4 regions of the Pseudomonas sp. FME51 genome follow, and region 4 is predicted to be linked to each of the others. Evidence: predicted binding sites of a transcription regulator. Region 4 holds the regulator's gene; each other region holds the start of a gene.
What was found. Region 4 encodes FliA, which starts transcription of late flagellar genes. Its sites were predicted from a motif close to CTAAAGTTTNNNNNNNNNNNGCCGNTAA; they were not measured.
Positions count from the first base shown of each region.

Region 1: a site for FliA is predicted at 1,560-1,587, ahead of INT39_RS08050 (methyl-accepting chemotaxis protein). Genes of this name have one in related genera too.
Region 2: a site for FliA is predicted at 3,288-3,315, ahead of flgM (flagellar biosynthesis anti-sigma factor FlgM). Genes of this name have one in related genera too.
Region 3: a site for FliA is predicted at 2,105-2,132, ahead of motA (flagellar motor stator protein MotA). Genes of this name have one in related genera too.

Region 1 is NZ_JABUYN010000003.1:311,828-319,807, reverse strand. Features, by position in the region: gene INT39_RS08050 (methyl-accepting chemotaxis protein) at 1-1,473, opposite strand, end outside; gene INT39_RS08045 (TetR/AcrR family transcriptional regulator) at 1,698-2,327, opposite strand; gene INT39_RS08040 (cytochrome P450) at 2,538-3,782, shown strand; gene INT39_RS08035 (ferredoxin) at 3,779-4,003, shown strand; gene INT39_RS08030 (GMC family oxidoreductase) at 4,016-5,644, shown strand; gene INT39_RS08025 (aldehyde dehydrogenase family protein) at 5,641-7,131, shown strand; gene INT39_RS08020 (alpha/beta hydrolase domain-containing protein) at 7,238-7,980, shown strand, end outside.
Region 2 is NZ_JABUYN010000002.1:396,004-403,983, forward strand. Features, by position in the region: tRNA gene INT39_RS06265 (tRNA-Arg) at 69-145, shown strand; gene INT39_RS06270 (MFS transporter) at 299-1,612, shown strand; gene INT39_RS06275 (flagellar brake protein) at 1,638-2,381, opposite strand; gene INT39_RS06280 (flagella synthesis protein FlgN) at 2,444-2,905, opposite strand; gene flgM (flagellar biosynthesis anti-sigma factor FlgM) at 2,943-3,254, opposite strand; gene flgA (flagellar basal body P-ring formation chaperone FlgA) at 3,403-4,125, opposite strand; gene INT39_RS06295 (chemotaxis protein CheV) at 4,241-5,173, shown strand; gene INT39_RS06300 (CheR family methyltransferase) at 5,218-6,045, shown strand; gene flgB (flagellar basal body rod protein FlgB) at 6,242-6,646, shown strand; gene flgC (flagellar basal body rod protein FlgC) at 6,649-7,089, shown strand; gene flgD (flagellar hook assembly protein FlgD) at 7,102-7,779, shown strand; gene INT39_RS06320 (flagellar hook protein FlgE) at 7,813-7,980, shown strand, end outside.
Region 3 is NZ_JABUYN010000002.1:189,308-197,287, forward strand. Features, by position in the region: gene INT39_RS05270 (DUF3360 family protein) at 1-246, shown strand, start outside; gene asd (archaetidylserine decarboxylase) at 295-1,155, opposite strand; gene INT39_RS05280 (rhodanese-like domain-containing protein) at 1,168-1,977, opposite strand; gene motA (flagellar motor stator protein MotA) at 2,253-3,107, shown strand; gene motB (flagellar motor protein MotB) at 3,111-4,142, shown strand; gene rsgA (small ribosomal subunit biogenesis GTPase RsgA) at 4,144-5,169, opposite strand; gene orn (oligoribonuclease) at 5,274-5,816, shown strand; gene queG (tRNA epoxyqueuosine(34) reductase QueG) at 5,806-6,879, opposite strand; gene INT39_RS05310 (NAD(P)H-hydrate dehydratase) at 6,897-7,811, shown strand; gene tsaE (tRNA (adenosine(37)-N6)-threonylcarbamoyltransferase complex ATPase subunit type 1 TsaE) at 7,808-7,980, shown strand, end outside.
Region 4 is NZ_JABUYN010000008.1:146,789-154,768, reverse strand. Features, by position in the region: gene INT39_RS15090 (chemotaxis protein CheA) at 1-483, opposite strand, end outside; gene INT39_RS15085 (protein phosphatase CheZ) at 495-1,298, opposite strand; gene INT39_RS15080 (chemotaxis response regulator CheY) at 1,313-1,690, opposite strand; gene INT39_RS15075 (RNA polymerase sigma factor FliA) at 1,794-2,528, opposite strand; gene INT39_RS15070 (MinD/ParA family protein) at 2,531-3,355, opposite strand; gene flhF (flagellar biosynthesis protein FlhF) at 3,381-4,724, opposite strand; gene flhA (flagellar biosynthesis protein FlhA) at 4,748-6,850, opposite strand; gene INT39_RS15055 (L-lactate permease) at 7,054-7,980, shown strand, end outside.

The DNA of each region.
Region 1 (7,980 bases), on a different contig from region 4:
TCCGATCTGCTCCTGGGTGAACTGGGCAATCCCGGCGTTGAGTTCGTCGATCTGGATGACGGTGCGGGCTATGGTGTCGAGCAGCTGTGTGGCTTCGACCGAACGCTCGATGCTCTCCCGGGATTTCTCGCTGTTGTTATGCATAACGTTGAGCACGGTGTTGGCGCTGCTTTGCAGGCGCTGGATGATCTGCTGAATTTCTGCCGTCGACACGGCTGTCTTCTGCGCCAGGTTGCGTACTTCATCAGCGACCACAGCGAAACCGCGGCCCTGTTCACCGGCACGGGCGGCTTCTATCGCGGCGTTAAGCGCGAGGAGGTTGGTCTGTTCGGCAATGCTGCGAATGACCGTCAGCACCGAGCCCACTTCCTGGGTTTCCTTTTCCAGTTGCTGCATGGCCTGCACCGCACCCATCACGCTGCTGCCCAGGTCGCTGACGCTGATCGACAGGTCGCCGATATGTTTGCGCGCCGTAACGGCCTGACGCGAAGCGGACCCCGCCTCTTCGGAGGCCTGTTTCGAGCGCCGCGCTACTTCCTGAATACGGTCGGTCATGGTCAGGATGTCGCGGCTGATCGAGTTGGTGTGATGCTGCTGGGACTTGGCGCTTTCCTCCGAGTCCTGGGTCAGCCGGTAGAGCTCCTTGGACACGTGACCCAGCGGGCTGGCCGCCTCGATCACCTGGCGCATGGTGCCCTGCAGGGTGTCGAGGAAGCCGTTGAACAGATGGATCATGGCGCCAATCTCGTCGTGTGCTTCGACATTGACGCGGCGCGTCAGGTCACCGTCGCCGCTGGCGATGGCCTGCAGCGACTCGATGACGCCGCGGACATTTGCCATCACGCTGCGGATCACCGTCCAGGCAGCTAGCGACACCAGCACCAGCAAGCCCAGGCTGAGGATGATACCCAGGCGGGTGGTCTCGGCATTGTTCTGGCGTGTTTCCGCCAGCGTTCGTTCGAAGTCCTGATAGGCATTGCTGCGGAACGCGGCAGCGAGCTTCTGGGTTTGCGCGAGATCGGAGGCCATGCGGTCAAGGCTAGAGCGCAGGTCATCAAAGGAGGCGCTGCCACTGATCAATTGCTCCGACGCGCTGAGAGCATTATCAGAATAGGTCAACACGGCTTGGCGCCAGACCTGCAGGTCCTGGAGGCGCTGTGGCTGGCTCTGCAGCAAACTCGCGAGCGCCGTTTGTTGGGTAGCGATCTCCTGGAGAACCTGGCGCGCTTCGCCGAGAATCGTTTGCTCACCGGCTGCGATAGCGTTGTTGAGCAAGCCGGGCAGGCGGGAAAACTGGAAGATCACCGCATCGGCCTTTTCGAGCGTGGGGTAGCTTTGGGACTCCAGCGATTCCAGTCGGTTATCGGTGACGGACAATTGCAGCGACGTATAGGCGACATATAAAACGAGGCCGAGCATGGCGACGGCTGGCGGCATGGCCAATTTGAGATTTAGTGACAGATTCTTGAGCATTTCTGGCCCCCAGGTGAGATGCGAACTAGCGAAGCTGAAGTGAAGTTGAACAGTAATTACAAAAATGTTCACTAAGCTGTTGAGGGGTTTCGGCTGAAAGGGGCAGGACTTTAGCGCCGTGTGACAATTTGTAGTCGCAAGGAGGGGATGATCTGAATAGGGGCGAGCAGAAAGCTGCCTTCAGTCATGGCGCGTCGGTAGGCCAGGTGTGATCGGCAGCGTAGTTAGAAGGCGTGGTCAGGAGGCGTCGATGGGCGAGGCCAGGTGCCGTTGTTCATGAGCGCGTCGAATGCCTCGGTCATGTCGCTGGCCGGGTTGGGATAGTCGTGACGCACCCACCATAACCAGAGCCCGATGAGCGCGCCCACAAAGCAGCGCACTGCTACTTCGCCGCGTAGCTCGTCAGCTTGGTAAAAGCCTTGCTTGCGGTAATGTTCGCGAACCTGGATGAGCAGAATGTTTTCCAGGTGAGCGAGGATAACGGTCTGGGAAGGGCTGTTGAAAAACGAGGTGGTGAGGGAGGCATGCCGCTCGGTGGCTATGAACAACCAGGTCGATGCATCCAGTACAACGCGCTTGTGGCCTGATACATCGACCACCCGGGTAGGAGGCGTGCCGATGCTCTCGTAACCCGCTACCAGGAGATCTTCCTTGTCACGGAAATGAGCGTAGAAGGTTGATCGCGCAACCCCGGCGCGCTCGAACAACTCCTGCACGGTTATATCTCTGAAGTCCTTTTCCAGTGCCAGTCGGTACATGGAATCGAGCAGCCGCTCCCGCGTACGCCGGGCTCTCGCCTTGTGGCGATCACCGGTTTGATCTTCATCGTTGCTGTGTTCCGGGGGGGCTGTCAAAGGCGCGTTCCTGCTGGTCTCTTAAGCGATAGGGTCTTGCGAGATGAGGCTCAGGTTCGAGACTGACACAGGCAGCGTGGACCGGGCAAGTTAAACCCTATTGCGGATTCTGTATTAGAAATCGAACGGATGCGGGATTCCGTCTGTTGTGGCGCAAATTGGTGCGGCTCTACACTCATCTGCGTCAGCAATAAAAACCGGACAATAATAATGAATACCGATAGCGTGACCAATGCGATACCGTCCAATGTGCCTGCTCATCTGGTCCAGGATTTCGACCTCTGGGCTGCGCTTACTGCCCAGGGCGAAAACGCCTACGCCTGGGCCGCCAAGTTGCATGAGAGCATGCCACCCATTTTCTGGGTGCCGAGTCTGGGCTTTCTGCCAGGCACTTGGATTCCACGCCGTTCGGAGGACCTGCGGCGCATCCTCCAGGATCCCGAGACGTTCAGCAGCGCGGGCTTGACGCCGTACCCCATGCTGCTGGGCGAAAGCTGGCGCCTGGCGCCGCTTGAAGTCGATCCGCCGGACCATGCTAAGTACCGCGCGCTGCTGGATCCTCTGTTCACGCCAAAAAAAGTCAATGCTCTGGAAGAGGACATCCGCCAGTTGGCTGGGCAGCTTATAGACGACATCGCTCAGACAGGGCGCTGCGACTTTAATGAAGACTTTGCCAAGCCGTTCCCGACGTTGATTTTTCTCAAGCTGATGGGTTGGCCGCTGGAAGACCGGCCGCTGTTCCAGCATTGGACCCAGACGCTGATCAAGAGCTCGGAGCCCCAGGTGGTGACGGAAAACGCACGGGAAATTACCGGCTGGATTCGGGCACGCATCGCCGAATGCGGGGCCAATCCGGGCGATGATTTCACCAGCTACCTGCTGGCCAGTCAGATTGACGGCCGCCCGTTGACCGATGATGAAATGCTCGGCATCAACTTTCTGATATTCATCGGTGGGCTGGATACCGTTACCTCGACGATCGGACTGTTCTTTCGCCATCTGGCACGCAATCCGGCGCAGCAGGCGCAACTGCGCGCCGATCCGTCGCTGATCTCCGATGCGGTGGAAGAGATGCTGCGTTCCTATTCCATCGTCAATATGCGCCGTACCGTAACCCGGGATGTGCAGATCGGCGAAGCGACGATGAAGAAGGGTGACATCGTGCTGATCAGTACCGAGTTGGCCAACCTCGATCCCGAGGTGTTTGACCAGCCGGAAAAGGTCGATTTCCTGCGTAGCGCCGGGCATGCACCACACATGGCCTTCTCGTATGGGGTGCACCGCTGTGTAGGGTCGCACCTGGCCCGTCGCGAGTTGCGTATTGCGCTGGAACTCTGGCTAACCAAGGTGCCACCGTTCCGCATCGCAACCGGTACCACGCCGCGCTTCAACGCCTTCGGCATATTCGGTATGGAAGAGCTGCATCTGGAATGGGATGTGGAGGAAACCAAATGAAAATCATCGTCGACAACAAGGCCTGTGCCGGACACGCGCGCTGCAATGACGTCGCGCCGGGACTTTATGAGCTCGACGACAACGGCTACATCAGTACCGCTGGCTTCGACGTCGAGGTCGGGCAGCAGGCCCTTGCCCGGCGAGGCGCCAGGGCTTGCCCCGAGCGGGTGATCCATGTCGTGGATGAACCTGCAAACCCCCCCAGGCAATGGGCTGAATAAAGGACAGGAGCAATGAACATGAAACAAAGCTACGACTACATTATCGTTGGAGCGGGGTCGGCCGGCTGCGTGATGGCGAACCGGCTCTCGACCGACCCCAGCGTCTCGGTATTGCTGATCGAGAGCGGCCCGGAGCACACCAGCCCGTTAATCGCGATGCCGCGAGGTATAGGCAAGCTGTTGATGCCCGGCAACCCCCACGTTTGGGATTATCAGGCCTCGCGGGGAGAGGGCATGGCCACGGAACTGTGGCTGAAGGGTAAGGCTATTGGCGGCTCCAGTTCGGTGAATGGGATGGTTTACGTGCGTGGGGCACCTGCCGATTACAACGCCTGGGAGGCGCAGGGATGTACCGGTTGGGGTTGGCAGGATATGGGCCGGCAGTTTGTCGCCATGGAAGATCATCAGCTGGGCAGCTCCGAGTGGCGGGGTGTGGGCGGACCACTGAAGGTGACTGTGCACCCCTCGGGCGATGAGTTGTGCGATGCGATCATCGACGCTGCGGCACATATCGGTACGGCGACCGTCGCGGATACCAATCATGTGGACTCGGTAACGCAAGGCGGGTTCGGTTATCAACCGCAAAACACTTGGAAGGGTCAACGCTTCAGCGCCGCCAAGGCGTTTCTCGACCCGGTGCGTAGGCGGCCCAATCTGACTGTGATGACGGGCACTAATGTACAACGCATTGAGTTCGAGGGGCGCCGTGCCATCGCGGTCCAGGTGCGTGGAAAGGAAGGCAAGCGACGCATTCGCTGCCAGCGTGAAGTGCTGCTTTGTGCCGGTGCGATCGAGTCGCCGAAGTTACTGCAGCTATCCGGCATAGGTCCTGCCCATTTGTTGCAATCGTTGGGAATTCCGGTCATCCAGGATGCCCCGGATGTAGGGCGTAACCTGCGCGAGCATGTCTATATTGCCGCGCAATTCCGGGTGACCCGGGGCAGCTTCAACCATTGCTTCGCCGGATTGGGGCTGGCCCGCTCGGTGCTGAGTTACTTTGTCGGCAAGAAAGGCCCCATGACCCACGCGGCGCATGAAGCAGGGGGCTTCGTAAAAACTCGGCCTGAACTGGAGCGCCCTGATGCGCAGATCGGGGTGAGTCTGTTCTCCATGGATGGCGACGGCAAGACCGTGGCGATTGATAAACAGCCGGGGATAACCCTTGGGGGGTATTTCATGCACCCGCAGAGCCAGGGCGAGATACGCATCGAGTCGGCCGACCCGGCGGTGCCGCCAAGAATTGTCGCCAATTACCTCAGCGCCGAAGCGGACCAGACGGCCGCAATCTCGCTGCTGAAGTGGATCCGCAAGCTGGCGGCGCAACCGTCGCTCAAGCCCTTCCTGGTTGAAGAGTTGACCCCCGGTCCACAGGTGCAGAGTGACGAGGAAATGCTTGCCGCCTTCCGCCGCTTTGGGCAGACGGCGTTTCACGTGGCAGGAACCTGTCGGATGGGCACTGACGAGCACGCTGTGCTGGACCCCGAGCTCAGGGTGCGCGGGGTTGACGGCCTGCGGGTGATAGATACATCGATCATGCCCGCGCTGGTATCGGGCAACACCAACGCGCCGGCCATGGCTATCGCCATGCGTGCGGCGGAAATCATCGCTGGTGCGAATCAGCAAGGAGCGAACGCAGCATGACTATCCCATTTACCCACCTGAACAAATTCTACATAAACGGCCGCTGGGAAGCGGGTAGCGAAGGCGCTGAAGCGATCATCAACCCGGCCACTGAAGAGGTGATTGGCCATGCCCCGGTTGGTAACTTGGCGGCTGCCGAGGCGGCAATTGCAGCCGCCCGCGAGGCCTTTGATCACGGTCCATGGCCCTGGCTGAGCATGGCCGAGCGGGCGGGGTACATGCGGCGCATGCACGCGGCGCTGGTAAGCCGGCGGGAACAGATCGCTGCGCTTATTGTGGCCGAAGTCGGCTGTTCGCAAATGGTCACCCAGGCCATGCAGGTAGATATGCCGCTCGGGCATGTCCTGAAGGCCATCGACCGATCCCTGGTGACCGAGGCCCGGCAGATCCCGGTCGAAGCGGTGCCCAATCCGATGAACCCTGGTGGCCCGATGATCCTGGGAAGCGGCAGCATTGAGCGCGAACCGGTTGGCGTGGTGTCGGGAATTACTGGCTACAATTTTCCCTTCCTGCTGAATCTGGCCAAGGTCTTTCCGGCGCTGCTGGCAGGCAACACCCTGGTGCTCAAGCCGTCACCCTTTACGCCTTACTCGGCCTTGCTGTTCGGCGAGATTGCCGAGGAAATAGGTTTGCCCGAAGGGGTATTGAATATCGTCACCGGTGGTGTCGAGGTGGGCAGCCTGCTGAGCAGCGATCCGCGGGTGGACTTGGTATCGTTTACCGGCTCGGAGGCGGTCGGCATCAGCATCATGACCCAGGCAGCTGCCACCTTGAAGCGGGTGCATTTGGAGCTGGGCGGCAAGTCCGCGCTGATCGTACGAGCCGATGCCGACATTCAGACGGCTGCCATGGGCGCCGTCGCCGGGCTGATGATCAATGCGGGGCAGGGCTGTGCGCTACTGACGCGTTTTGTGGTGCACAACTCGGTCCGCGAGCAGTTTGTGCAATGCGCTCGTGCCGTTGGCGGCCAGTTCAAGGTGGGTGATCCGGCGGATCCGAGCGTGATGATGGGGCCGCTGATTCGAGAGTCGCAGCGCGCCAAAGTCGAAGGCCTCATTGCCAGTGGGCTTGAGCAAGGCGCAAAGTTGGTCTGCGGGGGCGGTCGTCCGGCCGGCCAGGAGAAAGGTTTTTTTGTCGACATCACTCTGTTTGATGACGTCACCAATGACATGACCATCGCCCAGGAAGAGGTCTTCGGTCCGGTTGGCGTAGTGATCGGTTTCGACACCGACGAAGAGGCTATCGCCATTGCCAATGATTCACGATTTGGGCTCAACGGCGGAGTAATGACCGCCGATGCCGCCGTTGCGTACAAGATGGCCAGGCGCATCCGTGCCGGCAGCGTCTACCTTAACGGGGGTGGCGGAACCATGCCCTACGCGCCTATTGGCGGCTTCAAGCGCTCAGGTATAGGTCGTGAGTTCGGACCTGACTGGCTCAATGAGTTCACCGAAGAAAAATCCATCATCTATCCCATCGGGCGCTGAACCCTCGACGAGCCCTGGCGCGGTGAGCATCGACCATCGAGCGACCGAGCCAGGGCAGGCTGTGTACATACCAACAACAACTACAACAAGGTTCGTAGGAGACACCATGCATAAGGTATTCGGCGCAACTCTGCTCGCTGCCACCCTGGCTTTGGGCGGCTGCAATAGTGATGACAACGATGACAGCAAGGAGGACGAGCGCCGCGCGGAGGTGCCGAATATTGAAGCGGCTACCGGCGGCGCGGGGCAGGCGGCTCTGGCCGCAGACCTGCAGTTTGCGATGGACAGTGTTGGCTACAGTGAACAGGAGTTCATCCTCTCTGGGACTGCTGTTTCTTACCTGCCAAAGGGTGGGCAGTCGCTCGGTACGGATGGGCAGTGGGACGTCGAGAAGAATGACAGCGCGGCTTATGTCACGCGGGCGGTTGTCTACCAGCCACTGGATGCCGAAGCGTTCAATGGCACTGTAATCGTCGAGTGGATGAACGTGACCAGCGGGAGCGATTCCAGCCCGGTCTGGACCTATACGCACAACGAGTTGATTCGCGAAGGCTATGCACTGATCAGCCTGTCCGCGCAGGCAGCGGGGGTGGCCAGCACCAAAACGATGGATCCCGAGCGATATGCCAATCTGCTGCACCCTGGGGACAACTATTCGTACGATATTTTCTCGCAAGCTGGGCAGGCTGTGCGGGATCATGCTGATGTTCTGCTGAATGGACTGCAACCCAAGCGGGTGCTGGCGGCAGGGGAGTCGCAATCCGCCTACCGGCTGGTCTCCTATGCCAACGCTGTCCACCCGTTGGTGACTGTCTATGATGGTTACCTGCTGCAAAGCCGCCTGGCCAA
Region 2 (7,980 bases), on a different contig from region 4:
CAAGGTGGTCAAGTCCCGTTGGGTTCGGGTATTATGCGCAGCACAAAACTGATGCCTTTCGGTCATCTGCGCTTGTAGCTCAGCTGGATAGAGCAACCGCCTCCTAAGCGGTAGGTCCCCGGTTCGAATCCGGGCTCGCGCACCACTTCCCTCAGTACCTGTTCCTGACTTCGCTCGTTTCCGGGCGTCGTGGATGCGTCTGCAGCTGCTATCCTGTGTAACGAATGAGTCTTGTCGGACAGCGCCATCATTGTCATGTTTGCCGCATTGTCGGTGCCCAGCTTAACGGGAGTTTCCATTGCCCAGCACTTTCGCCTCCTTTTCGTCGTTGTATTTCTCCACGCTATTGATGCTGCTGGGCAGTGGCCTGCTCAGTACCTATCTTGGTCTGCGTCTGTCAGCTGCAGGCGTAAGTGAGATATGGATGGGCGTATTGATGACGGGGTATTACGTCGGCCTGGTCATGGGGGCGTCTGTAGGTCACCGGCTGATCGCTCAGGTAGGGCATATTCGAGCCTTCGTGGCCTGTGCGGGGGTGGTGACAGCGTCGGTGCTGGGGCACGCATTGACCTCCAGTGTCGAGATCTGGCTGGTGTTGCGCTGGTTGGTGGGCGTGGCGATGATGTGTCAATACATGGTGCTGGAAAGCTGGCTGAACGAGCAGGCGGAATCGCATCAGCGGGGCAGGGTGTTTGCTGGTTACATGCTGGTGACCTTCCTCGGTCTGGGGCTTGGGCAGCTGGTGTTGACGATAATGCCGGAACTCAGCGTGCGCCATATCATCCTGGTGGCCATGTGTTCTTCCTTGTGTCTGGTGCCGGTGGCGGTAACCAAGCGTCTGCACCCCGCGCCCCTGCATCCGGCGCCGCTGGAAATACGCCTGTTCGTCAAGCGTATTCCCCAGGCGCTGGCAACCATAGGTGTGGCTGGCCTGCTGCTCGGGTCTTTCTATGGTCTGGCGCCGGCCTACGCCAGTTCAATGGGGCTGGATACCGAGCATGTCGGGGTGTATATGGCGGTGACTATCGGTGCCGGGTTGTTGGCGCAGTGGCCAGCGGGGTGGTTGTCCGATCGTCTGGACCGCAGCCGGATGATTCAGGTGAATGCGGTTATCCTGACCACGGTTGCTCTGCTTATTGCACTGGTTGCCTGGCCACAGATGTTGCTGCTGTTGACTGCCCTGTTCGGTCTGCTGGCATTCACCCTGTATCCGCTCGCAGTGGCGCTGGCCAATGACCACGTCGAGCAGGAAGAGAGGGTGATGTTATCGGCGATGCTGCTGGTCACTTTTGGGCTGGGCGCCAGTGCCGGGCCGTTACTCGGTTCGGTGCTGATGAAGGTCGGTGGTGCGTCCATGCTGTACGTCTTCATGGCCTGTAGCAGCCTGTTGCTGGTGGTCATTGTCCGGCCCGAGCGGGTCACCGGTAAGCATCTGGTCGATGAAGCGCCGATTCAGTTCATGCCGGCTGCCGGTAACCTGGCCAGCTCACCACTGGCAGCGGCAATTGACCCGCGGGTCGATGAGCAGGTGGTGATCGATCAGATGCAGGAGGAGGTCGATGTACAGATGCAGCCGGTGGATGAGGAAGATGACGACCATCGGCCGGCCTGACGGGGAGTAGGTGCCTGGATAGTCTCTAAAACAGATCTTCTTTGGCCAGGCGACGCGCTTCGCGCTGGAGATAATGCACGAAGCGGTCGATATGCCGCTGCGCCTGTGTGCCGGGTTGGTGAAAGCGCAGGCCTACCTGCGTTGTATCCGTGCCTTCATGGTATTCGCTGTGCCGTATCTCCATGTTGATGTCGAGGCGGACAGTATCGGGCAGCAGCATCCGGCTCAACTCATAGCATTCACCGGCATGCAGGGATTTGGCGTGGTCACCTGATAGCCGGGCCTTGCAGCCGGTTGCGGAAATATCCAACAGTTCGCCTTCGAAACGTCGTTCGTGCTTGGCGTGAATCAGCTCCAGCCGGGTATCGATGCTGCGCTGCACAATGGCGCGATAGGCGCCTCGGCGCTGGTGGTAGGTCATGCGGGCGGGCAGCGGTACATTGAATGCGGGCGTCTCGTCCACCAGCACCTTCTGTGCACCGGCACTGTGCCAGCGCATATGTACGCCTTCCAGCCAGGCATCTATTCGAAACGCTTCGCCTTGATCGGCCCATTTGTCGCCGATATGCGGGATCATTTCATCAAGGAGCAGTGCGCCGTTCAGTGCATCCACTTCAACAATATGGCTTTGAACGATCTGGCTGCGGCCATCAAAGGTGATGTGTAAGGGGGTTCTGGACTGCTGCAGCGTTTTCAGCAGGGACTGGATCTCGATGTTGGCGGTGACGTCTCTGGGCGGCTGTGGGCCGACTTCTTGTTCAAATAACATTGACACGACAGGTTCTCGTTTTTGGAGTCAATGGGCTGGCCTCGGGGCCAGCAACGTCCATATCAGGCGCGACTGATCGGGCGTTGGGATGCCGTGCGCCTGGCGTTTCCCTGGCGATCATACACGTTCTGGCTGGCTTCGCCCTGATTGCGCAGCAGGTCAAGCAAAGAGGAGTTCATATGCTGGCTGTGCCGGATCAGGCGCGCATTGCGCACATTGGCACTCTGGCAGCGCTCGGCGGCAGCCAGGAAGTTGGCGTGGTGCTGAGCCAGAACCGGGGCCTTGAGGGAGTCGATGAAGTCCGTCAGGCTGGTAGTCTCGGGTTTGCCGAGCTGTTCACAGTGTGCGGCAAGTGCTTGCCCATCGGCAGCCAGGGATTCTATCAGCGGGGCCTTGGCCTTGGTCAAAGCGTCAAGGGCGGACATATCCTGGTCGAGCAAGGCCTGTTTCTCCTGATCAAGCAGTCCGCAAAACTGCTCGCAGTGTTGCGTGGCCCGAGCAAAAAGCTCGCTGAAATCCTGCATCCTTCATTCTCCGCTGATTTGCACGGCCACCATCAGTTCACTGTTCGAGAGCGATCAGTTTGTCGGCGATCCGGGTGCTGTCTATCTGGTAGCTGCCATCGGCAATGGCCTGCTTGATCTTTTCGACGCGGGCAGTGTCCACTTCCGGCAATTCACGCAAGCGTTCTTCGATTGCCTGCAGCTGCTGAGCCTGATTGCTCAGGCTGACCTGTGAATCAGCTACGGGGGCACTGGTGTTTTGTGTGTCGGCAGCCGGGCGTTCTGACACCTCGCGTTTGCCGCCAGCTGCGCCAGCCTGGTTGCTGCGTGCGGCGCTATTGGTGCCGCCTGTGTTGAAATCTATGGCCATAGGTTTTTCCTCAGAACCTGTATGTCTACTGCTGTAACGGCCGCAGTCAGCGAAACTTTAGGAATCTGGGCTATAAAATGTGTGATCTGGCGCGCGCTTTGTGCACTTGGGTGGATGACGGCAAGTATAGTCGATTCGATGGGTTGCATCACATAGCCACCTCAACCTGACCGGGGCCGATGATGCGGGCCCGAACCACGCGATCGGAGCGGAGATTGCGTACCCGGATCTGACTGCCGGTACTGCCGCTTTCCAATGCTTCCCCAGGCATGCGCACCGATACCCGGCTGTTGGCGGCACTGATTACCACCTTGTCGCCACGTTTGACCGTTTCGTCCTGCTCCAGCTGATTGGGGCTGAGCACGGTGTCGGCCGCAACGGGTCGGCGCACACGCATGCCGATCGCGCGTTCCGGCCGCATCAGATAACCGCCGCTGATATTCCCCACGTTGCGCTCGCGCAAGGTGATATCCTGCGCCGCAATGACCGCGTGTCGCGGCAGTGGGCGAGTCGTCACCAGTACCTGATGATACAGCTCCACCGTGGCTGGCACGAACAGCCGCCACTGCACATCGCTGTCACAAGTGACGCGCACAGTCACACGCCCGACCGGAATGTCGGGACTTTCCAGGCTCGCCTGAATCGCCTCGGGTGGACACAAAGGCAGCCGCAGACGCGGATCGAGCCTGCTCACTTTTATTTCGAAGCGTGCGTCCCGGGTGCTGCCAGCCAGATGCGTGGCAACTTTATCTTCAAGATAAGTGGTGGTGGTGCCGATAAGCTGATCAATAAGCGGACTGGCACTCAGGCTGCCGGCACTCAGCAGCGCAGCGAGCGCGATCAGTCTGGTTGTAAGTGCCGATAACTGCATGGAATTCGAACCTTGACCTTGGGGTTACGCACGTCAAAATGCCGGCGTCTCTCTATATTGAAGGTATACGCAAGCAAGGACCATGCCGCTCAAACAGTATCCAGAGGAGTTGACGATGGCGGGCATAATGGACTCGGTGGACAAACGCACTCAGCTGGTCGGGCAGAACCGGCTTGAGCTGTTATTGTTCAGGCTGGGCGGCCGGCAGCTGTATGGCATCAACGTGTTCAAGGTAAAGGAAGTGTTGCAATGCCCCCGGCTGACAACGCTGCCCAGGCTGAATCCCGTGGTGCGCGGTGTGGCGCATATTCGCGGCGGCACCTTGCCGATCATAGATCTGAAGCAGGCGACCGGCGGGCGCGCGCTGGAGGATCTGTCCAGCGCCTTTGTCATCATCACCGAATACAACAATCGGGTGCAGGGTTTTCTGGTGCGGGCGGTAGAGCGCATCGTCAACCTGAACTGGTCCGATGTACACCCACCGCCACGTGGTACCGGCCGTGATCATTATCTGACCGCAGTGACGCGGGTGGATGAGCAGATGGTGGAAATCATTGATGTTGAGAAAGTGTTGGCCGAGGTCATCGCCGGAGAAGAGGCCGTACCTCAGCGCGCCGCTGATGCACGGGTGCTTACGGAGGCCGCCAGCCACAAGGTGCTGGTGGTCGATGATTCATCGGTGGCGCGCAAGCAGGTTATCCGTTGTCTGGAAGCACTGGGTATCGAGGTGGTCTCGCTCAACGACGGTAGTGAGGCGCTGAATTGGCTTCAGGCGCAGGCTGATGCCGGGGTGCAAGTGGCCGATTCGCTGCTGATGATGATCTCGGATATCGAAATGCCGGAGATGGACGGCTACACTCTCACTGCTGAGGTGAGAGCCGACCCGCGAATGAAAGACCTGCATGTCATGTTGCATACATCACTCTCCGGCGTATTCAACCAGGCGATGGTGCGCAAGGTCGGAGCGGATGATTTTCTGGCAAAGTTCTCACCAGACGATCTCGCCGAACGGGTTATTCAGCGATTGCAGACGGTAGGCGAGGCATAATGCAATGAGGATGTTCCTCATGCATCTGGACTGGAGCATTGTGTGTGACGGCAGTTGATCAGAGCTTCAACCTGTTCCGGGACTTTCTTGAAAGGACCTGCGGCATCGTGCTCGGTGATAATAAACAGTATCTGGTGGCCAGCCGGCTCAACCGATTGCTGGAGCAGCGAGGTATTCGCGATCTTGGCGAGTTGATGCGACACATGCAGAAACAGCCACATTCAGGGCTGCGCGAGATCGTGGTGGACGCCATGACGACCAACGAAACTCTATGGTTTCGTGATGCTTATCCATTCGAAATCCTGAAGAATCGACTGATACCTGAATTCGTCAGCAACCAGCCGGGGCAGCGCCTGCGCATCTGGTCGGCGGCCTGCTCATCGGGGCAGGAGCCCTATTCGTTGAGCATGACCATCGATGAGTACGAGCGGGCCAACCCAGGTCAGTTGCGTGGGGGTGGGCAGATTGTTGCCACCGAAATTTCCCCGAGCATGCTGACGGCCGCCAAAGCGGCGCAATATGACAGTCTGGCCATTGCCCGCGGCTTGTCCCAGGAGCGTTTGACCCGCTATTTCGATGAGCTTGCACCCGGCCGCTGGTCGGTAAAAATGCCGGCACGCAGCCGTGTGGAGTTCCGTCAGCTCAACCTGCTCGACAGTTACAGCATTCTCGGCAAGTTCGATATCGTATTCTGCCGCAACGTGCTCATCTATTTTTCCGCAGAAGTCAAAAAGGACATCCTGCGCCGCATCCACGCCACACTCAAACCGGGTGGCTACCTCATGCTCGGCGCCTCTGAGGCGTTGAATGGTCTGCCGGAGTTGTACCGCATGGTGCAATGCAGCCCGGGAATCATCTATCAGGCCCGCTGAGTCTCTGTGGGCCCCGCTGATTGCCGGTTGCCCTTGCAGGCTTGCCGTTGGGCGGAAATCCCTTGCCGCTTCGTCGATTCTTGATTGAATAACTTATTGATTTATAAGGTTAAATTTGTAATGGCATAACTATTGCTAAAGCTGATGGCAGCGGCAATAGAACTCTGGCCGTCGGGCCACAGTGAGGAATGTCATTATGAGTTTGAGTTTCGATCGCGCTCTGGGAGTGCATGAAAAGGCACTGGCCTTTCGTGCCGACCGTGCCGGGGTGTTGGCCAACAATATCGCCAACGCCGATACGCCCAATTACCAAGCCCGTGACCTGGACTTTGCCGCCGTGCTGGAAGCCCAGCAGACGGGTGGAGATCAGGGCTTCCAGGCGGCGCGCACACATGCCCGACACCTGGATGTCGAGGGCTTCATCGATCAGGCCGCCGGCCTGCGCTATCGCATTCCTTACCAACCGTCGGTCGACGGCAATACCGTGGAAACGCAGGCTGAGCAGGCCCGCTATGCGGAAAACGCCGTCGATTTTCAGGCCAGCTTCACTTTCCTCAACAGCAAATTCAAAGGGTTGATGACAGCCCTGCGCGGAGACTGATCATGTCGCTCAATCAGGTATTTGATATTGCCGGTTCCGGCATGAATGCACAGTCTCTGCGGCTTAATACCGTAGCCAGCAATATGGCCAACGCCGAGACCGTTTCCAGCAGCATCGACCAGACTTACCGCGCCCGCCAGGCTGTGTTTGCCACTGTATTCAATGAGCAGCAGGCCATGGGCGGATCCTTGTTCGCGCCGGCGGACCAGGCAGGACAGGGTGTGCAGGTGCTGGGTGTGGTGGAGTCGGATGCCGAGCTGCAAACGCGCTACGAGCCTGATCACCCCATGGCGAACGAAGAGGGCTATGTGTTCTACCCGAACGTGAACGTGGTGGAAGAGATGGCCAACATGATGGCCGCCTCGCGGGCCTATCAGACCAATGTGGAAATCATGAATACCGCAAAAACCATGCTGCAGCGCGTGCTGACGCTGGGCCAATAAGGGAGTGGGCGAATGAGCAATATAAGCGTCGGCAACAGCCTGCTGGATCAATATCAGGTTGATCAGGGCCGTTTTGCCAAGGGTGATGAGCTGGGCAAGAACGAATTTCTCGAGCTGCTGGTCGCGCAGCTGAATAACCAGGATCCGATGTCGCCCCAGGAAAACGGCGAATTCATCGCCCAGCTGGCGCAGTTCAGTACCGTCGAAGGTATCGAGAAAATGAATAGCTCGATCGATGCCATGGCCAGCAGCTTCCAGTCTTCCCAAGCGCTGCAGGCCTCCTCGTTGGTGGGCCGGACCGTGATAATTCCAACGGATCAGGCGATGGTCGATCCTCAGGCCGGCTTTACCGGCCAGCTGGCATTGCCGCAGGCCAGCGGTGCGGTAACGGTGAGTGTCTATGACGACGCGGGCAGCGTGGTCTCCACCATCAATCTGGGCGCGCAGGAAGCGGGTATCAACGAGTTTGCCTGGGACGGAAAAGATGCCAGCGGCAATGTCTTGCCGGCCGGCAAATACCGTTTCGAGGGGCAGGCCAGCATCAACGGTGAAACCATCCAGCTGGCTACCTTGCTGCCGGCGAATGTGGACAGCGTCTCGCTGGGGGTCGGCCACGGCGGTGAAATGGTTCTCAACCTGGCGGGGCTGGGCAGTATCGGCCTGTCAGAAGTCTTCACAATCGGTAAGTAAGCGTCGTCCGACACGTATCAACAGGAGTCAATCATGTCTTTCAATATCGGTCTCAGTGGTATCCGGGCGGCATCTTCCGATCTGAATATCACCGGTAACAACATCGCCAACGCCAGTACCGTGGGCTTCAAGAGCTCGCGTGCGGAGTTTGGCGATGTCTACGCGGCATCCATTCTGGGTACCGGCAGTAATGCCCAGGGC
Region 3 (7,980 bases), on a different contig from region 4:
TCGCAGTCAGCCGCTATCGTGGTGTTTTCGTCCGCGCTGGTGAATCCGGTATTCGGCTGGTCGCTGACCATGCTGCTCGACAATATGGGCTTCATTGGCGATCGCGAGCGTGGCCAGGGTCTTTGCCGACTGGACCGCTGGGTGATTCCCTCGATGATGTTCGCCGGGCTATGCGCAGTGATGCTGGCTATCGGCATGCTTCCTGGTATACCGGCCATGCTCGAATCGTTCCGCGTACTGGATTGATCTTCTAATGGCCCCGCTTGCAAGGAGCGGGGCCATTGGTGGGTTGCTTCAGGTGGATGGCTCGAGCCGCTCACCCATTTTCTGGCCCATGCGTACCAGACTTCCGGCGGTAAGACTTTCATCCCATCGAGCATGCCCGGGAGCGAACAGCACGATGGCCGTGGAGCCGAGTTTGAAACGGCCCATCTCCGCACCGCGTTCCAGCTCTGGCGCACTGTTACCATAGGCCTCGCTGCGCAGTTGACGTTGTGGCGGAGCGACCAGCCCAGCCCATACGGTTTCCACCGAGGCTACAATCATTGCACCCACCAATACCACGGCCATGGGGCCAGCATCGGTATCGAACAGGCAGACGACGCGTTCGTTGCGTGCGAACAGTTCCGGCACGTTCTCTGCGGTGGTCTGGTTCACTGAAAACAGTTTTCCCGGAACATAAACCATTTCCCGCAATGTGCCACCCAATGGCATATGTACGCGGTGGTAGTCGCTGGGCGACAGATAGACGGTCGCAAACTCGCCACCTTGAAACTGCTCGGCATGTAGCGGGTTACCGCCAAGCAGCTCCAGCACACTGAAACTCTGTCCCTTGGCCTGAAAGATACGGCCATGCTCGATACGACCAAGCTGGCTGATGGCGCCATCAGCGGGGCACAGGATGCTGTTCGCACCCTCATCCAGCGGACGGGCGTCGGGCAACAGGGCGCGGGTGAAGAAGTCATTGAAGCAGCGATAGGCGGTCGGATTCGGCTCGACGGCCTGGCTCATGTCGACCTGGTAGCGTCTGACGAACCAGTTGATAAAGGGGTTTTTGACCCAGCTCCAGGTACAGTTGGCCAGCCCGCCGGCAAGGCGCGATAACAGGTGTTGCGGCAGCAGATACTGCGAAGTGATGAACAAACGATTGCGCATGCGGTAACAGCCTCAGAATTCAACGGGAGTGTCGGGGTGGTTGCCCCATTCGGACCAGGAGCCGGCGTAGGCCTTGACCCGTGGATAGCCAAGGATCTTGGCCGCCAGATAAGTGAAGCCGGAACGGTGGTGAGTCTGACAATGGGTGACCACCTCCCGGTCAGGGGTAATACCCAGCGCCGATAGCTGTTCGGCGAGATCGGAACGTAGACGCAGGCCGCGCTGGGAGTCCATGCCTGCTGTCCATTCGAAATTGATCGCGCCGGGAATGTGCCCGCCCTTGGCAGCCAGCACTTTCTCGCCGCGGTACTCCGCCGGCGAGCGGGCATCCCAGATGATCCGATCCGGATGATCAGGCTCCGCCATCAGCGTTTGTGCCGTCACCGAATGCTCGTTATTGAGCACCAGGGTGGGCTGGGTCGGTTCGGCCTGATGGACTTCCTGTTCCAGTGGGCGATCTTCAGCCTGCCAGGCTTTCAGGCCGCCATTGAGATAGCTGTAACGGGTGTGACCGATACTGTCGAGAATCCAGATGAAGCGTCCGGCCCAACCACCGCCTTCGTCGTCATAGACAATATAATGCAGCTCGGAATGATGGCCCAGCGCCCCGAAAATCTGCTGCAGACTGGTCACATCAGGCAGAAAGCCCGGCGTCGGCGCAGGAGTGGTGATGCTATTGGGTGGCAGATGCACGGCGCCGGGGATATGACCGGCCAGGTACTGCTCTGATTTGCTCAGATCCACCAGCCGGAACAGGCTTGGCTCAAGCTGACTCGGCAGCTGGCTCGGCTCCAGCAGTAAAGGTAATGAGGGCGTGGTCATGGTTTTTCCAATTTCCAGGGAGTTCCTTTTGTTTGTTGAAAAGGATTATACAGAGCAAAAACAACAAAACCGGAATCCAACCTGAAATACCCATGCGATGAATGGCATTATTAGGTTACGAACTGCGCTCAGGATTGCGAGCCGGTCGCCGATATACTACGCAGTGGCTGGAATCGGTCTGCTTTGCGACTCGGCTGACCATAACGCGAACATGGTTATTTCGCTGGGCTGACAGTACGCCAGACAGAATATGTTTATTGGGGATCGCAGTTTTTATGCTGAAAATAGCGGGTTATGTGGTGGTGCTGGTCAGTGTGCTGGGTGGATTCATGATGTCTGGAGGGAAACTGGCCGCATTGTGGCACCCGTTCGAGATCGTGATCATCCTCGGCGCCGCGCTGGGTGCTTTTCTGGTTGCGAACAACATGGCGACGGTTAAGGCGGTGTTTCGCAAGATCCCGATCATCTTCTTCGGACACCGCTTCAATAAGCCTTTCTATCTTGATGTGCTCGGGCTGCTCTATGAAATCCTCAACAAGAGCCGCCGTGAGGGCATGATGGCGATCGAAGTGGATATCGAGGAGCCGCAGGAAAGTCTGATTTTCGCGAAATATCCGGCCATTCTCAAGGATGCCCATATGACCGCCTTCATTTGTGACTACCTGCGGATCATGTCCACCGGCACCATGGCGCCGCATGAGCTGGAGGCGCTGTTCGATGTGGAAATCTCCACGCTCACCGAAGAGCTGAGCGAGCCGTCGCATGCGGTGAATCGGGTCGCTGATGCGCTGCCGGGTTTTGGTATCGTCGCCGCCGTGCTGGGTATCGTTATCACTATGAGCATTCTTGGCGAGGCGGATAACGCATTGATCGGCGAGAAGGTGGGGACGGCGCTGGTGGGTACCTTTCTTGGTATCCTGGCGGCCTACGGTTTTGTCGGCCCATTCAGTGCCGCAATGCAGCATGAAGCCACTGAGGAAGCCAATACCTATGAAGCGATCAAGATGTGTCTGGTAGCCAGCGCGCAGGGTTTGCCGCCGGCGCTGGCGGTAGAGTTCGGTCGCAAATCATTGCTGCCCGATCAGCGCCCCAGCTTTGCCGAGCTGGAAGCCTCGGTCAAGGGGCGCTGATCGGTGAGTAATAACGACCAGCCGATTATCGTCAAGCGGGTCAGCCGCAAGGCCGCAGGACATCACGGTGGCTCCTGGAAGATCGCTTTTGCCGACTTCGCGATCGCCATGATGGCGTTCTTTCTGGTGATGTGGCTGGTGACCGTGGCCACGCCGGAGCAGCTGAAAATGGTCTCTGCGTACTTCAAGGACCCGATCAATTTCGATGGCGGCAGTCCGCATCCGATTGATCTGGGTGGATCACCGGTCCCGGCGCCGCAACGTACCCTCAACGAGATGGTTGCCGATGTCGAGCCGCCTCCGCTGCCGGCGGAACCGGAGGTTGACTCATTGCCAGACAAGATGGAGCTGCGCGAGCTGGATCTGTTATTGCAGGAATTGCAGAACAAGATCGACTCCGAGCCGGTTCTGCAGCGCTTCCGTGACCAGATTCTGATGGAGTTCACTCTGGAAGGATTGCGCATCCAGATAGTCGATGCAGAAAACCGGCCGATGTTCGCCAGTGGCAGTCCTGAGCTGCAACCCTATTTCGAAGAGATTCTGCTGACGCTGACCGACACCATTGCCAAGGTGCCGAAAAAGATCAGCATCAGTGGCCATACGGATGCCATGCCTTATACCGGGCACCCGGACTACGGCAATTGGGAGCTATCGACTCAGAGGGCGAATGCCGCGCGACGTACGCTATTGATCGCCGGCTATCCCGAGCATCAGGTGGCGCGGGTGGTGGGGTATGCCGATTCGGCACTGTTCGATCCGGGCAATCCACTGAACCCGATCAATCGACGGATCGATATTGTGGTCATGAACAAGCGTGCGGAGCAGGATATGGCCCGCCAGGCGGGTGCTACAGCGGTAGAAACGGACCCGGAGCAGGAACGCCCCACGGCGGAGCCGGCGTCTGCCGCCGAGGGGGTGCCGGAACCCCGGGAAGAACCGGCCGTGGAGTCTGATCAACCTCCGCTATTGCCAGCGCAGCCTCCGCGTAACCTGTTTGAGGATGCGGACCAGCCACTGCAGCTGATCGGCCAGTAGGTCAGTTGCTGCCGAGGCTGGTGAGAATATGCCGATAGCTTTGTATCCGGCTGGCCGAGATTTCTCCGCTGGCCACGGCCTCAAGCAAGGCGCAGCCCGGTTCGTGCTTATGCTGGCAGTCGCGAAAGCGGCAATGCCCCAGAAACGGCCGAAACTCGATAAAGCCTTCCAGCAGGTCATCGGAACTGATATGGGTCAGACCGAATTCGCGGATACCGGGAGAGTCGATCAGATCCCCGCCGGCAGGAAAGTGGAACAGTCTTGCGGTGGTGGTGGTGTGCATGCCCTTGCCGGTCATTTCCGACAGCGCACCAACGCGCAGATCCACATCCGGCAGCAGCGCATTGATCAGGGATGATTTGCCGACCCCTGACTGACCGACCAGTACGTTGACGTGATCGCGCAGCTCTTCGCGCAAGCCGTCCAGCCCTTCACCGGAGCCCGCCGACAGACACAGCGTGCGGTAGCCCAGGCGGGCGTAGTCATCCAGCCAGGCGCGAATGTGCGCGTAATCGCCCTCATCCAGCAAGTCAGCCTTGTTCAATACCAATAGCGGTTCCAGCCCAGCCTGTTCGGCTGCGACCAGATAACGGTCGATCAGATTGCTGTGCGGAGTGGGCAAAGGAGCAAAGACGATGACCAGGCGGTCAACGTTGGCAGCCACCGGCTTCAACTGGCCGCGATGATCGGGGCGGTACAGTTCGGTACGTCGCGGCTGCAGTGCGACAATCACGCCGCCCTGCTGATTGTCGGCGCGCCAGACAATGCGGTCACCGGTGACCAGTGCCGGCAGGTTGGCCCTTCGATGGCAGCGTCGGATCTGGCCTTGCAGCGGACCAGACGAGGCTTCGACATCCACCTGCACACCGAAATGCGCGATGACCTGACCTTCCTGTTCGGGCCCCAGGTCGCCGCCGAGTAGCGTTTCTTCCGCAATGTCTGCGCGCCTCGTGGCGCGCGCGCTGCGCTCGTCCTGGACTTTCTGAATCCGCCAGCTCTGGCGTCGTGTGAGATGTCGCTTGGCCATGTGTTATTGCATCTTGAGAATCCGCCGCAGTGTAGCACGGGGCGCGTATACTGAATCTACTCGGGAATGCGGTAAAACAGCATCCATAACAGATAGGAGTGAATATGAAACACCCGGACAACCTGATCTGGATTGACCTGGAAATGACGGGTCTTGATTCGGACAAGGACGTGATCATCGAGATTGCCACTATCATCACTGATGCCCAGCTGAACGTATTGGCCGAGGGGCCTGCGTTGGCAGTCAAGCAGCCTGACGCGCTGCTGGATGGGATGGATGAGTGGAATACCCGTCAGCATAATCAGTCAGGCTTGGTTCAGCGGGTCAAGGACAGCGTCATCAGCCCGGCTGAAGCCGAACAGATGACCCTGGAGTTCCTCTGCAAATGGGTGCCGGCAGGGCGCTCACCCATGTGTGGCAACAGCATCTGTCAGGATCGACGCTTCCTGTACCGGGGCATGCCGAGCCTGGAACAGTTCTTCCATTATCGTAACCTTGACGTGTCCACGCTCAAGGAGCTGGCCGCACGTTGGGCGCCGACGGTGCGTGATGGCTTCACCAAGGAAAGCAGCCATCTGGCGATGGACGACATCCGCGACTCGATCGCCGAACTGCAGTACTACCGCGAGCATTTCATCAAGGTGTGACCGCGGCTCCATGCTGTGTCAATGCCCATTGCACATGCTCACGTACCAGCTCGGAAGGGTGGTCGAGCCGGCTGTTCAGTGCGTCGATCACCGGGATGCTGGTATGTGCATTGCCCAACCCGATGGCCAGGTTGCGTAGCCATCGTTCGTGACCGATGCGCCGCAGCGGCGAGCCTTCGGTATTCTTCAGGTATTGCTCTTCATCCCAGCGGAACAGACTGATCAGCTCGGCTTGGTCCAGTTGATGGCGTGGACTGAAATCCGGTTCGCCGGTGGGTTTGGCGAATTTATTCCAGGGGCAGACCAGCTGACAGTCATCACAACCGAACACCCGATTGCCCATCAGCGGGCGCAGTTCCTCGGGAACGGCTCCCTTGAGTTCGATGGTCAGATAGGAAATGCAGCGCCGGGCATCCAGTACGTGGGGGCCGATGAAAGCATCCGTCGGGCACTTGCTCAGACAGGCGGTGCAACTACCACAGTGCTCTTGCTCATAGGCTTCATCGGTGGGCAGCGGGAGGTCGGTATACAGTTCGCCAAGGAAGAAGAAACTGCCGGCCTTGCGATTCAGCAGCATAGTGTTCTTACCGATCCAGCCCAGCCCGGCGCGCGTCGCCAGTGCGCGTTCCATGACGGGGGCGCTGTCGACAAAGGCACGAAAGCCGAACGGACCGATCAGCTCCTGGATGCGTTCTGCCAGTTGCTGCAGGCGGCGTCGGATCAACTTGTGATAGTCGCGTCCCAGAGCGTAGCGGGAAATATACGCCGCGTCGCGATTGGCCAGGCGCTTGGCCATCCGGGTATCGGTGGGCAGATAATCCATGCGTACCGAGATGACCCGCTGTGTGCCCGGCACCAGCTCAGCCGGCTGTGTGCGCTTGCTGCCATGGCTGGCCATCCACGCCATCTCGCCGTGGTAGCCGGCATCCAGCCATTGTTGTAACCGCTGCTCATGGGTGCCGATATCCGGATCACTGATGCCCAGCTGCTGGAACCCCAGCTCGGTGGCAATGTCGCGGATCTGTGCGGCGAGCAGTACATAGTCGGCGGTGGTATCGGGCATGGGGCTGGGGTCTATGCTTGAGTGAACGTATAATTCTGCCAGACATTGGCCCGGGTGACATGTCCATGCGTCCTGACTCACTGCCTTCTCAGCTGGAACGGTTGGATCTTGCAGCATATCAACAGCACCTCCCGGCACGCCCGCGGGACGCGCACAAGGGTATGTTCGGTCATTTGCTGGTAATTGGCGGCAACCATGGCATGGGCGGCGCTATCATGCTGGCGGCAGAAACCGCGCTGCGCTGTGGTGCCGGCAAAGTCAGCGTGGCCACTCGCAGTGAACATGTAGTATCTATGCTGGCCCGCTGCCCGGAAGTGATGGCGCACGGGGTGGATGATCCGGCACAATTGGCACCGCTGCTTGGGCAGGCCAGTGCGGTGGTGCTGGGGCCGGGGCTGGGTCGTGATGCCTGGGCTGAGCGGATGCTGACGCAGGTGTTGAAGCATGATGTGCCGCGGATTCTTGATGCGGATGCGCTGAACAGTATCGCCAACATGCCACGGCCGGTCCGGCTGGGCAGGCAGACGGTAATCACGCCGCACCCCGCTGAAGCAGCCCGATTGCTGGCCTGCCATACCATCGATATCCAAGCTGATCGGCTGGCAGCGGTTGAGCAGTTGGCGGAACGCTTCGCCTGTGCAGCTGTCCTCAAGGGTGTGGACTCGCTGGTGGCAGGTCCTGGAAAAGAGCGGCTGCCGGGATTGTGCCCATACGGCAATCCGGGTATGGCCAGCGCCGGCATGGGGGATGTGTTGTCCGGCGTGATCGGCGCACTGCTGGCGCAGCATCTGGACGCTGGGACCGCAGCGCGTTACGCGGTGCTGCTGCATGCTCTGGCCGGTGATCGAGTGGCAGGGCAGGACGGCCTGCTGGGTATGCTGGCCAGTGATTTAATTTCATCCATACGTTACTACCTGAACCGGAATATTTGATGACCCTGGAATTGTATGCACAAGGTGATCAGGCCATGGAGCGCCTGGGCGCGGCTATTGGTAAGGCTCTTGACTGGCGCGGCAGCGTCTGGCTGGTGGGCGATCTCGGCGCGGGCAAGACGACCCTCAGCCGCGGCCTGATCCGCGCTGCCGGTCATGTTGGCGCAGT
Region 4 (7,980 bases):
GTCCGTGATATCTCCGGCTTCCGGTTGCACCTCGGCAACGCTTGGCTCTACGGCAGGAGCTGCGACCTCTGCAACAGGCCCAGCGGTATCGGCAGCAGGCTGCGCCAGCACTGACAGCGCAGACAGCAGTTGCGGCTCAGCAGGCGTGAGCGCCGCACCTTCACGCACCTGGGTGAACATGCTGTTGATGGTATCCAGGGTTTGCAATACCACATCCATCAGCTCGGCATCGACCTGACGCTCACCCTTGCGCAGGATATCGAATACGTTTTCGGCGATATGGCAGCAGGCCACCAGCGCATCAAGCTGCAGGAAGCCAGCACCACCTTTGACGGTATGAAAGCCACGAAAAATGGCGTTGAGCAGATTGGTATCGTCGGGGCGGTTTTCCAGGTCGACCAGCTGTTCCGACAGCAATTCGAGAATTTCCCCAGCTTCTACCAGAAAGTCCTGGAGAATTTCTTCATCCGCATCAAAGCTCATTTAGTACTCCCTCAGAACCCAAGGCTGGACAGCAGGTCGTCGACCTCATCCTGTCCCGACACCACATCATCCCTCTTATCGGCATGAATCTGCGGACCTTCACCCTTCTGCGATGATTTTTTTTCATCCAGCTCGGAAAGGTTGTGCTGAATACCCGCTATCCGGTCGACCTGGCCGGCCATGCGCACCAGATTCAGCAGACTCTCCTCAACATCATGCACCAGAGTGATGACGCGCTTGATCACCTGACCGGTCAGATCCTGGTAGTCCTGAGCCATAAGGATATCGTTCAGGTTCGCCGATACTTCGCCGCTGTGCTGCTCGCTGCGCTCGAGAAACGCCAGAATATTGCGTGACAACTCACGGAATTCCGCCGCGCTCATCTCCCGCCGCTGCAGCCGTGCCCATTCGGCACGCAAGGTTGCCGCCTCGCGGCCGAGCGCCGATACCACCGGCGCACTGCTCTCGACCAGATCCATGGTCCGGTTGGCAGCCTTGTCCGTCAGTCTGACCACGTAGTCGAGGCGGTCAGAGGCGTCGGAGATCTTCGATGCTTCCGCGGCTTCAGCTTCGCTATCGAGCGTACGCACAGTGTCGATCTGGAAATTGATGATCGAGTTGTGCAGCGCGCGGGTAAGCTTGCCAACCTCGTAATACAGGCCGCGGTCGCGGGCCTGATTGATCTCGTGGATGACCAGGACTGCCTCGCGGTAATCGCCGTCTTCAAGGTGATCCACCAACTTCCGGGCATTGTTTTTCAGGGAATGCTCGAACTCATCGGCGATCGTCTGGCCGGGATTACTGCTCAGTGCCATCTTGCCCCCGGAAGTCATCTGGCCTCGACCCGCTCAAAAACCTTCTCGATTTTTTCTTTCAGCGCTTGGGCAGTAAAGGGTTTGACTACATAACCATTGACGCCCGCCTGGGCCGCCTCGATGATCTGGTCGCGCTTGGCTTCTGCCGTCACCATCAACACCGGCAGATGCTTCAAGCGTTCATCTGCACGCACCGCACGCAGCAAGTCAATCCCGCTCATACCCGGCATATTCCAGTCGGTCACCAGAAAATCGAAGTTGCCGCTTTGCAACATCGGCAACGCCGTGGTGCCGTCATCGGCTTCTGCGGTATTGGTGAAACCGAGATCACGCAACAGGTTCTTGATAATGCGTCGCATCGTCGAAAAATCATCGACGATGAGAATTTTCATGTTTTTGTCCAAGTGGACCTCCATACAAACCAGAAGAAGTGCAGTCACCTTGCACTCTGCGAAACTGTTGCCACTGACCAGACGTAACGCTGGGAAACCCGAATCAACCGTCGCGCCAGTCGGCCATACGGCCGCGCAGACGCGCTGCGCACTGACTGTGCAACTGACTGACCCTGGACTCGCTTACGCCGAGCACCGCACCGATTTCCTTGAGGTTCAACTCCTCGTCGTAATACAGCGACAGCACCAGCCGCTCGCGTTCGGGCAGCTTGTCTATCGCTTCGGCCAATGCCTTGCGAAAGCGCTCGTCCTCCACCCCATCAAAGGGCTCATGATCGGAGCCGATCTCGGTTGGCGCGCCGGCCTCCAACAGGTCTTCAAAACTGAACAACTTGCTGCCAGCCGTGTCATTGAGAATCGCGTAATAATCTTCGAGGCTCATGTCCAATTCGGCCGCAACCTCGTGATCTTTAGCATCACGGCCAATTTTCGCCTCAACGGCACGGATTGCACTGCTGACCAGGCGGGTGTTGCGATGGACCGAGCGGGGGGCCCAATCACCTTTGCGCACGTCATCCAGCATCGAACCACGAATGCGGATCCCAGCATAGGTCTCAAAGCTGGCACCCTTGCCATGATCGAACTTGCGCGAGGCTTCCAGCAAACCAATCATGCCAGCCTGAATCAGATCATCCACCTGCACACTGGCGGGCAGGCGGGCAAGCATGTGGTAGGCAATACGTTTGACCAGCGGCGCATACTGCTGCACCAGGCGGTCCTGCTCAGTGGCAGCCCCCATGGTACGCGCATACATATTGACGCCGCCCCCTGCCCCTATGCTCATGACGGTATTTCGGCCCGCTGCACCAGGCGCTCGACGAAGAATTCCAGATGCCCGCGCGGACTGGAAGGCAATGGCCAGGCGTCGACCTTGCGGGCGATGCCGCGGATGGCCAGCGAGGCCTTGCTCCGCGGGAAAGCCTCGTATACTCCGCGCTGCCTCTGCGCTGCCTTGCGGATGGATTCATCGTAGGGCACGGCACCAACGTACTGCAGAGCCACTTCCAGGAAACGGTCAGTCACCTGCAGCAGCTTGTTGAAAACATTATGCCCTTCCTGCGGGGTGTGAACCATATTCGCCAGTACCCGGAAGCGGGTCACGCCGTGGTCGCGATTGAGCAGCTTGATCAACGCATAGGCGTCGGTGATCGAGGTCGGTTCATCACACACCACCACAATGACTTCCTGGGCGGCGCGGACGAAACTGACCACCGAATCACCGATGCCGGCAGCGGTATCGACAATCAGCACATCCATGTCATCGCCGATGTCGCTGAACGCCTGAATCAGCCCGGCATGCTCACGTGGCCCGAGATTGACCATCTCAGCGGCCCCCGAGGCCGCGGGCACGATACGTATTCCACCCGGACCCGTGATCATCACTTCGCGCAGATCGCAGTTGCCTGCCAATACATCCGCTAATGTCGCCTTGGGCCGCAGCCCCAGCTGCACATCGATATTGGCCAACCCCAGGTCAGCATCCATCAACACCACGCGACGCCCGAGTTCGGCCAGCGCCAGGGACAGGTTGATCGACACGTTGGTCTTACCGACGCCGCCTTTGCCGCCGGTAACTGCGATTACCTGAACCGGATGATTGCCCATCTATACTGTCGCCTTTATCAAATCGTTAACCTGCGCGCTGACTATGGAGTATACCGGCAAAAACATCGGCCATGGTCTGGTCGGCTGCCACCTCGTTGCCTGCCAGACCTACGGCGCGACTGACCAGCTGATGTCCGACACCCCGTGCCAGATCATCGGGGATGCGCTGGCCATCAGCCACATAGGCTACCGGGAGACGTTGCTCCATAGCCAGCCCCATGGCCTCGCCCAGCGTGGCGGCCTCATCCACTTTGGTCAGAACGCAGCCCACCGGGTTGCAACTGCGGTAATTGTGCCACGCCGCCTTGAGCACTCGATATTGACTGGTAGCCGCCAATACCAACAAGGTGCTGATACGCGAGCCTTGCGCTGCCAACTCACTGAGCTGACCGCGCAATTGCGGATCCTGCGCCTGCAGCCCGGCCGTATCCACCAACACCAGACGCTTGTTACCGAACTCCTCAAGGACGTCATTCAGACTGTTCTGCTCATCCACCACCCGTACCGGTATGTTGAGGATTCGGCCCAGGGTGCGCAACTGCTCATGCGCGCCAATGCGGTAGGTATCCATGGTCACCAACGCCACACTCTGGCTGCCGTGCTTGAGCACGTAGCGCGCCGCCAGCTTGCCCAGCGTGGTGGTCTTGCCGGCACCGGTCGGCCCGACCAGGGCAATTACGCCGCCCTGATCGATCAGCTCTTCCCGCAGAGCGGGAATGCCCTGGGCCAGATGTGCCAGCAACAGGCGCCAAGCTTGGCGTATGTCGGTCACATCGACCACCTTGGCCAATAATTCCTTGCACAGCTCCGGGGGCAGTCCCAGGTGCACCAAACGGCGCCATAGGCTGGCCTGCCGCGGCTGATGTTGATTGACCTGCCCCCAGGCCAGGCCACCCAGCTGTGATTCGAGCATGTCGCGCAAACCGGCAATTTCCGAACGCATAGCGTCAAAATCATCCGTCGCCACAGGAGCAGGCTTGGCTGCCGCCTCTATGGGTGCTGTTGGCGCTGCACGCTCACTGTGCAGCCGTTCCAGCAGATCACGCGCCACTGGCGAGCCTTGCTCTGCAGCCTGGCGCATGCTGTCACCGAATAATTGACGGTTCACACTGGGGCCATCGGACGGACGCTCGCCTTCCTGCAGACTGGCTCGGGCGCTGATGATGCGCTCCTGGGTCTTCTTCAGCTCCAGATCCAGGCCGGGCGTGGGCGGTGTCAGGCGCGGCGCTTCATAATCCAGCGCCGCAGTCAGCTCGACACCACCAGCTACCCGCCGGTTGGCGATGATGGAAGCATCCGCTCCCATCTCATCGCGCACCAGTTTCATTGCCGAGCGCATGTCTGCTGCAAAAAAACGTTTGACTCTCATGGCCTGACTCACCCCTGTGTAAATCAATTCTGTCCGACGGTGGCAACGATGGTGACCTGCTTGCTATCGGGTATTTCCTGGTAGGACAACACCTGCGCTCCGGGCGCCGCGTATCTGACGAACCTTGCCATCATGTTGCGTACCGGACCGGCGACCAGCAATATCGCCGGCTTGCCCTGCATTTCCTGACGCTGCACCATATCGGCAAGCGATCGCTGCAGCTTCTCCGCCATACCCGGCTCCAACAAAATGCCGTCATCATTGCCCTGACCGGCCTTCTGCAGACTCTGAAGCAATATCTGTTCCAACCTGGGCTCCAGGGTAATTACAGGCAGCTCGGACTCAAGCCCGACAATGCTTTGCACGATGGAGCGGGATAAGGCGATGCGCACCGCGGCGATCAAAGCGCCGGTATCTTGACTCTTGCCCGACTGGTTCGCGATGGCCTCGGCAATGGTACGGATATCCCTTACCGGTACCTGCTCCTGCAGCAACCCCTGCAACACCTTGAGCAGGCCGGACAGGGAAATGATTCCCGGCACCAATTCCTCAGCCAGCTTGGGCGACGCCTTGGCCAGCACCTTGAGCAGCTGCTGAACTTCCTCATGGCCGAGCAGCTCATGGGAATGCTTGTAAAGAATCTGGTTCAGGTGAGTGGCGACCACGGTGCTGACATCCACCACTGTGTAGCCCAGAGATTGCGCCTGATCCTTGTGCATGGGCTCGATCCACACGGCTTCCAGGCCAAACGCAGGGTCTTTGCCCGGAATACCCTTGATCTCACCGAACACCTGACCCGGATTTATTGCCAGCTCACGGTCGGCATGCACTTCGGCCTCCGCCACGCCCACCCCCATCAGCGTGATGCGATAGACGTTCGGTGCCAGATCCAGGTTGTCGCGGATATGCACGGACGGCATGAGGAAACCCAGGTCCTGTGACAGCTTCTTGCGGATCCCCTTGATCCGCGCCAGCAACTGCCCCCCCTGACTGCGATCGACCAAGGGGATCAGCCGGTAGCCGACTTCCAGCCCAACCATGTCCACCGGGGTGACATCATCCCAGCCCAGCTCCCGGCTTTCCGGTCGCTGCAACGCCGGCAGCTGCGCCTGCTGCTCAACAGCCTGCTCCGCCTCAGCCTTGATCCGCTGCCGGTTGGCAATGAAATAAGCGCCGCCAGCGGCCATGGCTCCCAGACTCAGAAAGGACAGGTGCGGCATACCCGGAATCAGGCCCATGACGATCATGATCGCCGCCGCGATACCCAGCGCCTTTGGGGACGCGAACATCTGCCGCTTAACCTGACCACCCATATCTTCGGAAGTGGAAACCCGCGTCACCATGATGGCAGCGGCGGTGGACAGCAGCAGCGAGGGAATCTGCGCCACCAGGCCGTCACCGATGGTCAGCAGCACATAGATTTCACCGGCCTCGGCAAAGCCCAGCCCATGCTGCGCCATGCCAATGGCCAGACCGCCAATGACGTTGATGAACAGGATCAGCAGACCGGCCACCGCATCGCCGCGAACAAACTTGCTGGCACCGTCCATCGAACCATAGAAGTCCGCTTCCTGGGCCACTTCCATACGGCGAACCTTGGCTTCTTCCTGATCGACCAGACCCGCGTTCAAGTCAGCATCAATCGCCATCTGCTTGCCGGGCATGGCGTCCAGAGTGAAGCGCGCACTGACCTCGGATATGCGTCCGGCCCCCTTGGTCACCACCACGAAGTTGATGATCATGAGGATGGTAAACACCACCAGACCGACCACGAAGTTGCCGCCGATCACCACTTCGCCGAAGGCCTGGATCACCTTGCCCGCCGCATCTCCGCCCTCATGCCCGTGCAGCAATACCACCCGGGTCGAGGCCACGTTGAGCGCCAGGCGCAGCAAGGTGGCCACCAGTAGAATGGTTGGGAAGGCGGCAAAATCCAGTGGCCGCAGGGCGTAGGCACAGACCAGCAGTACGACCAGTGACAACGCAATATTGAAGGTGAAGAACACGTCCAGCAGAAACGGCGGGACCGGCAGCATCATCATGCCGAGCATGGCCAGCAGCAAAATCGGCACACCCAGGCTACCGTGGCGCAGACCCGCCAGATTGCTGCGCATGGAGCTCATCATCTCACCACGATCGACTGGCATTCCCCTGAGTTACCTCAAAACAATAAATTGACGAAAAAGTTCCGTGGACCTACCCAAAGCAAGAACTGTTCCATAATGCCAATAAAACCCATCATCCAACCTGGCTGCCCGCAGGGCTGTGCCCAGGCAAGCTTCAAAGGCTAGAATGCCGACGACTTTCTGCCATCAAGCAAGAACAACAAATGCTGTATTTTCTCTGGTCACTGCCCGCCCTGGTCGTTCTGGCGACCATCCTCAGCGGCCATGCCAACATCACCGTCGCCTCGATCCTGGGTCTGATGACGGCCATTCCCGTGGCCTTGTTTGCCGGCCCCATCGGTTTCGAGACCGCCCAGTTATCCGAGGCGCTGCTGCGCGGACTGTGGATCGGCGCGGTGATCGCGCCCTACATCCTCGGTGGTCTGCTGTTCTGGCAGATAGCCGCACGCGGACCATCTGACCCCTCCTCTACCCCGACCACCGGCAATACCGAACTGGATAGCAGTACCTGGACGCCGCTGGCCCGGCGCCGGCTGGTGTTCTTCGCCTGCTTCCTGGTCGGCCCCTTTGCCGAATCAGTGACCGGGTTCGGTGTCGGCATGCTGGGTACGGTTATCCTGCTGCGCCGCTTCAATTTCGCGGCCCGGCACCTGATGATCTTCGCGCTACTCAGTCAGACGGTGATCCCCTGGGGTGCAATGAGCAGTGGCACCCTGCTGGCCGCAGCCTATGCACGCATTCCTGCGGTGCAATTGGCGTTGTACACAGCGGCACCAGTGGCGCTGTTGATGCTGGTCTGGCTCACCCTGTTCTGGCAGACCGCTCGCCGGGCCGGCATCTCCGCTCCCTGGTCAGAATGCCTACGCGAGGTGGCCTGGATCGCCGCCAGCCTGCTGACACTGGTGCTCACTTCCTTTTATCTGGGACCGGAAACAGCCTTGCTGGCAGCCTACGGCCCGCTGATCGTCGTCCGCTATCTGCTGGACCTGCGGCCAGACCGGCATCAGACACGGACGGCGGCGCGCAAGATCCTGCCCTACGTTCTGCTGATCGGTGGCCTGGCCTTGAGCCGGCTGCTGCCTGAACTGCGCAGCACCCTGAGTACCTTTGCTCAAGTAGCATTGTTCGAG